Regions from separate parts of the Exiguobacterium sp. s95 genome, predicted to be linked through region 2. Evidence: riboswitches for the same ligand, from Rfam matches in the RefSeq annotation. Region 2 holds a riboswitch; the other holds the start of a gene.

Region 1 (3,441 bases), on a different contig from region 2:
AGTACTTTTTCTTCACGCCACGTCACCATGACACCACCTCCTTTTAGTTTAAAAATACCCTGATGTCCGTCGTTCTAACGCTCGACTCCGGCACAATCAGGGTATTTTTCTTACTTCAAGTGGTTTTTGATGTTCACTTCACGGTTTGACGTTCTAACGCATGACCAAGGAATGTTGCGAGTTCCAGCATCCCGAACTTCCCAGCTGCCGCTTCAGCGTCCGAATTGTAATTCGTATTCGTATTGACGTCGTACGTATAAATCGTCCCGTCTGCATCCTTGATGAACTCAATCCCGGCGACCGCGATTTTATTTTCTTGCAGGAACGCTTCATACTGGGCGATGATCGGGTCATCGAACCCGTCGACAATTTGGAATTTCATCGGTGTCTCTGCCGCCTCTTCTCCGACCGGGCAGAACAAATCATCGATGACACAAGCATCCGCGGGGCAGAGCTCGAATCCTTCCGACGTATCGACACGGACCGCATAGACGAACTTACCACCGACGAATTCACAACGCGTAATGTAGGGTTCAGGTGCTTGAATGTACTCTTGAATCAACGTGATGCCGTCGACCGGCTCATCGAATGTCGGTCCGTCAAGATACGTCTCGAGTGCTTCAATCGAGTGGAACAATTGAACGCCGAGTCCTTTACCGGCACGATTGTGTTTCGTGATGAACGACGATACTCCGATGTTTTGAGCGGCTTGGACGATTTGATCACGTCCGACGGCTGCCGTCGTTTTCGGAACACGGATACCTGCTTTTCGTAAGGCGGTGTATTGGTTGACCTTACTGACCTCGAGTCGTAACGCACGGGTTCCGTTGAAAACGGTCCGGTCATGTTCTTCGAGCCAAGCGAGGACCCCTTCCGTCAATTCTGGTGCATAGCGGTGCCCGCGCGTATGGGACGAGGCACTCATCCGGCTGTAAAAAACGCCTTCCGGTGGTGTTTCATCGAGTGGGACGACCCCTTCGTTGAGGTGCCACTGTTCATACGGTAAGTTGAGTTCCTCGAGTCGCTTGATTAAATGATCCGTCCATTCCTGATTTTCGTGTAAGATATGAATTTTCGTCATTTTAGTTGACCTACCTTTCGTTTCGCTTCGACGCGTGGCATGACCTCGCGGGCAAAGCGTTCCATTTCTTCGAGTTGCGGAGAAAATTGAAGCAAGAGCAATGTCACGCCGACTGCTTCAAATTCAAGAATCCGTTCTGCGATTTGATCCGGCGTCCCAATCAAGTTCGGACGCAGTCCCCGGTTTGAGACCGAATAGTCATTTCGTTTGACCTGTTGTTCGAGTTGCGATTTACTGACGAAGTCGTCATACCCGGCATATCCGGCACCGTCTTCTTTAACGTTCGTAATCCGGTGCCATTCTTCGAGCGCCGCTTCTTCCGTCTCGCGACAGATGATGTAGGCCGCCAGTCCGAAACTCGCAAGCGGCTGCTTCCCGGTCGCCGCGCGGCGGGTTTTCATATCCGTAATTTTCGTCGCGACTTCATCGACCGTTCCTCCATGCATGACATAGGCATCACAGTGATTGACGATCGTCTGTTTCCCCGTCTCACTCTCACCACCAGCGTAGAGCTTGATTCCGGGACGCTGAACGGGTTTCGGGTGAAGCTCTGCCCGTTCCAGCTGATAGTACGCCCCATCAAAACTATAGGGTGATGCGTCCGCCCATAATCCTTTCATGACCGTCACGAATTCTTTCGTCCGGGCATATCGTTCGTCATGGGCTGTAAAAATCCCATTGTATTGACGGGCTTCTTCCTCCCACCAGGCCGAGACGACGTTGAGCGTAAAACGTCCGTTACTCAACTGATCGAGGTTCGCCGCCATTTTTGCTGTCGTCGCCGGATTATGAAAACCGGGCCGGACGGCTGTCATGATTTCCAACCGTTCCGTTGTCGCCGCAATCGCCGCTGCCGTCGTCCACGCCTCAAGACTCGGTTCGGCTATTCCTTTAATGTCGTTTAAGTTCAATTCTGCAATCAATGTCGTAGAAAAGCCAATCCGTTCTGCCGTCTGTGCGACTTGTTTCGCATAATCGAATGTCGCTGGCATTTGTTCATCCTCGACGTTTCGTAACCAACCCCCGAAGATTGGTAACCAAAATCCGTATTCCATCCCCTGTGCCCCCTTTTTGCATAAAAAATCGCTCTTTTCGTTTAGAAAAGAGCGACGAATATCTACTGTCGGCTCTTATCTTCAAAGGAATAAATTCCTCTTGGAAGTAGCACCTTCCGCTCATGCGGGGTTGCTGAAGTGTCGTCGGGCCAGTCCCTCGACTTCTCGTGATAAGAATAATTGAAATTAGCGTACATCTTTTAGCAGAGTAAAGCAACCTTTAAACCTTCTTTTCCTATCGGAATTAAAAACATTTGGAAAATCACTCTGTTTCTTGATACTTCTTTGTCTAGAAGCTAAAAACAGGAATTGCACATCGGTTTAAGATGGCAATCCCTGCTTTGTATGGTGCTGTTCAAAATCAATTCATTCTGGTGATACGAACGGTGAGTCATTGTGATTTGCATCCATCATGGCTGTCCGGTGACCAGTCGTCGAAACTTCTTCCCCACGCACGCGATCGTAGAACTTCGCGATTGTGACGCTGAAGTACGGGCCAATCCAGAGGAAACCGATTCCGATCGTAACAATTCCGAGCAAGAACCAACCGATGAACGAAAGGACGAGGAAAAACGCCTCTTTTTTGTGTCCATCCATCATTTGGCGTGAACGCGTAATGGCATCAAGGATGCCAATCGATGGTTCGTCCCGAATGATGTAATACGTCAACATGTAAGAGAATGACTTAATGATTCCTGGAATGATGAAAAGTAAGAACCATAGCCCTAAGAAAAAGGTTTGGACGATTGACACTCCAATGGCTTTCAAGAACATTTTGTACGGCTCAAACAAATCGGCGACTTTCGTCTGCTCGTCTCGGGCGACAGATAGGGCGAGCCATGACCATCCCATTGCAACCGGTAAGGTCAACACCGTCAAGAGCATACCAATCAAGTCGATAAATTGGAACTCCTCTTCGGGTGAGGACGCAAATCCGTTCGGAACGCCTTGAATGATTAAGAACAACAACATCATTAATGCCATGAAGCCCCATCGTCCCTGCAACGACTCGCGCGCTGCTAATTTTAATTGTTTTGACATCGAAAGATCCTCCTCAAAAATAAGTGCTACCTTTCTTTACGGTTTATTTTTGAGGAGGTTTCATTTTTAACGCTTGTCTTTTAGTAAACGTTGGACCATTGCTTTTTCAAGTTGTTGCTGGCACGCCGTATACAAAGAGCGTCGTCCATCGAGTCGTTCAATCGCAAACGGAATATCGTGCTTTTTTGCTTGCACGAGGACATGTGCCGCTGCTGCGTGAGAAACCCGACTTTTGACGACGACGATCGCGTCCGTCTTTTTCGC
Region 2 (3,441 bases):
GTTACTTTCCCCGCCAGTTGTGTCACTTCACTAGCATCGCGTTCTTCAATTTCAATCTCGTCACCTGATAAACTCGTCACATCAAACGTCGACAGCGGTGCCGCGACATAAAACGGAATCCCGAAGGCACGTGCGAGTAACGCCAGCTGGAACGTCCCGATTTTATTGGCCGTATCCCCGTTACGGGTGATCCGGTCCGCGCCGACGATGATGGCGGTGATCTGCTTTTCCTTGATCGTATGCGCGACCATATTGTCCGTGATCAAGGTGACGTCAATCCCTGCCCGTTGCAGCTCCCATGTCGTCAAACGTGCCCCCTGCAACAAAGGCCGGGTTTCCGACGCATAGACGGATAACGGAATGCCTTGTTCTTTCGAGAGATAAAACGGGGCCAGTGCCGTCCCGTACGCCGCTGTCGCAATCGATCCGGCATTACAAATCGTCAACACCCGGTCTCCCGCTTGAAACAGCTCCAACGCATGCACACCGATTTGCCGTGACGTCTTGGCATCGGCTTCATAAAGGGCAAGTGCTTTTTGTTCCAGACGTTTCGGCAGTTCCTCGAGCGTTGTGCTCGAAAGGATAAGCTGATTGAGCGCATCGAGTACGTTCCGCAAATTGACGGCGGTCGGCCGGGTCGCCAGTAACTCCGCCGATACCGTCAACAGTTTTTGTTTGACCTCGTCAAGCGATCCCGTCGTCCGGAACGCTTCCTGCACGAGGACGAATCCACCGAACAGACTGATTGCCGGCGCCCCCCGGACACGAAGTTGTTTAATCGCCTCAACCGCTTGCGCCAAATCATGAATGACTTCGTACCGTTCTTCTTGCGGGAGACGGGTCTGATCAAGGATCTTTAAGCACGCCCGCTCATAGATGACACTACGGATAAACTCGCTCATCGGCTCAATTCCTCCGTCACGTCAAAATTCCGGAGATCGGTAAACGTCTTACATTCGCCGCGCCGTTTAATCAATGCCGTCCCGAGGCGTAACGCATGACGTTTCCGTTCAAGGCGCGTCGTAGCATCCGGAATTTGTTCCAAATCAGCGACCGGTGCCAAACCAATCGTCCGCCGGATCAGTTCACAACCGGCGAAACCGAGCGCGTCTTGGAGAATTGTACTGAGGACATCATCGACAAGCCCGGGTACCGTCCGGAACGGTTCGACGGCTTCCCGTTCCCAAAGTGCCGTGAACGTCGAAGCAAACGTCAGCCAGAACGTATCGATATCCTTCACCCGCGTCTCCCGCAACTCAGCATAGTTCGGATACGCCGCAAAGCAGAGGTGGGCAATGAACTGACCGACATCAAACCCGAACGGTCCGTAAAAAGCGAACTCCGGATCGATGATTTTCGTTTCGCCCGCCGAAGCAAAAATGCTTCCTGTATGTAAATCCCCGTGTAATAAGGCTTCCCCTTTCGTGATGAACAACGTTTCGAGCTTCGCCACTTCCCGCTTCAGTTTTTCGTCCTGCCAGAGCTGCTGTACGTCTGTTTCCAAGCCGCTCTCGATGTTGTTTGTTTCCGCGTCGTAAAACGGATCCGTAAAGATTAACTTTTCCGTGATGTCGCATAAATCCGGGTTGTAATAGTCACGTGCGACCTGCTTTTTTCCGACTGGACCGAGCGCAAAATCTGACGTGAAAAATAACGTCCGCGCCAAGTAAGAACCGACATGTTCTGCAAGGAGCGGATACGTTTCGCCGGCGAGCAATCCCGTCCGAACGATTTGCAGGTGCGACAAGTCCTCCATCACCGTATACGCTTCTTCATGACTGGCATGAAAGACCCGTGGAACGAATGGCGTCGCGTATTTTGCGAATTCCTTCAGTGCCAACTGTTCGATCCAGGCCCGCTCGAGTGACAAGGGCCAGCTTTCCCCGACGACTTTTGCATAAGGTAATGCCTGCTTCAAGATCAAACGTTCTTTCCCTGCCTGAATCCGAAAGACTAAGTTCAAGTTGCCGTCGCCGATTTCTTCTGCCGTCGCTTCTTCCTGTCCGATGAGTCCGAGTTCCCGGACACGTTTAATGGCGTCTTGTTCTGTAAATGCTTGATATGCCATCTTGCTTCCCCCTTCATTTCTACACAAAAAAACGCCGCTTTTCGTCATAGAAAAGAGGCGCGGGGTATCATCCGTCCTCTTATCTCTCAGACGAATGTCTGTTGGATGTAGCACCGTGCCGGATGGTCGGTTGCTGCGGCGTCTTCGGGCCAATTCCCTCTGCCAACTCACGATAAGAGTCATATGTGGTTGTTGTGTTCGATGTTGATTCGAATATTACGCCCGTCTTAAATCATCTGTCAATTCCAATTTTTAGTGAAAAACCATTTAAAAGACCGCCATCTATAGAAGCGGATTTCAAAAAAAATAAATTTTCAAAAAATTATTTGACATCACGTCCATCTCATGTAAAAATTGCAATTAGATTTCACAATTTCATCCAATTCTTATCAAGAGCAGACGGAGGGACGAGCCCTATGATGTCGCAGCAACCGACCAGTTGGCACGGTGCTAATTCTTGCAGCTAACACGCTGACAGATAAGAGTCCACGCGCAATTTTTCATGGTCTCTTGTCATTGACGAGGGACCATTTTTGTATTTTTTAACAAGGGAGAGACGACGATCATGGCGTACATTACCGCAACTTACCAACTCGGCGTGACCGATCAGTTACCAAAACGGGCAGAGCAAATCGCCCTCGGTCTGACGGTCGGCTCATGGACCGATTTGAATCACTTGGAACAACAACAGCTTGAATCCTTTAAAGGACAAGTCGTCCATACGGAAGAACACGACGGAAAAGGGTATGTCACGATCCGTTATCCGGAACACAACGTCTCACGAGACTTTTCGGCGATTTTGACGACCGTCTTCGGCAAGCTGTCACTCGACGGTCAAATCAAACTGACGGATCTTCAGCTTCCCGCTTCATTCACACCGGATTTCCCCGGTGCTAAATTCGGCATCGAGGGCGTCCGCCAATTGATCCAAGTCCATGATCGCCCCCTGTTGATGAGCATCTTCAAAGGCGTCATCGGACGGGATCTCGTTTTTTTACGGGAACAACTGGAAGCCCAGCTCGCCGGCGGGATTGATCTCGTCAAGGATGACGAAATCTTATACGACAATCCGCTGACACCGGCACTCGACCGGGCGCGGATTGGACGGGAAGTCCTCGATGCACACTATGAACGGACCGGTAAACGGGCCCTTTATGCGATTACATTGAGTGGTCCGGTCTTCCGCTTGAAAGAGCAGGCGAAACGACTGGTCGAAGCCGGAGCGACAGCCCTCCTGCTCAACACGTTTACATACGGGCTTGATGTCTTGCGGGAACTGGCAGCCGATCCGGAAATCCCGGTCCCGATCTTTAATCATCCGGCGTTGAGCGGTGCCTTGATCGCCAGTCCCGAGTACGGGATTGCCGCCCCGG

Evidence for each region. A riboswitch is a leader RNA that binds a small molecule or an ion and turns the genes downstream of it on or off. The one in region 2 is predicted to bind S-adenosylmethionine.
Region 1: another riboswitch for S-adenosylmethionine. It lies ahead of KNP99_RS08970 (LLM class flavin-dependent oxidoreductase); the one in region 2 lies ahead of mtnK (S-methyl-5-thioribose kinase).

What each region holds. Positions count from the first base shown of each region.
Region 1 covers NZ_JACSMM010000004.1:41,238-44,678, reverse strand. Annotated here, with positions in the region: gene KNP99_RS08980 (SRPBCC family protein) at 1-29, opposite strand, end outside; gene KNP99_RS08975 (ATP-grasp domain-containing protein) at 134-1,081, opposite strand; gene KNP99_RS08970 (LLM class flavin-dependent oxidoreductase) at 1,078-2,136, opposite strand; SAM riboswitch class I at 2,209-2,313, opposite strand; gene KNP99_RS08965 (DUF975 family protein) at 2,503-3,177, opposite strand; gene KNP99_RS08960 (DUF2325 domain-containing protein) at 3,244-3,441, opposite strand, start outside.
Region 2 covers NZ_JACSMM010000005.1:133,281-136,721, reverse strand. Annotated here, with positions in the region: gene mtnA (S-methyl-5-thioribose-1-phosphate isomerase) at 1-902, opposite strand, end outside; gene mtnK (S-methyl-5-thioribose kinase) at 899-2,068, opposite strand; SAM riboswitch class I at 2,145-2,247, opposite strand; SAM riboswitch class I at 2,452-2,553, shown strand; gene KNP99_RS10495 (2,3-diketo-5-methylthiopentyl-1-phosphate enolase) at 2,634-3,441, shown strand, end outside.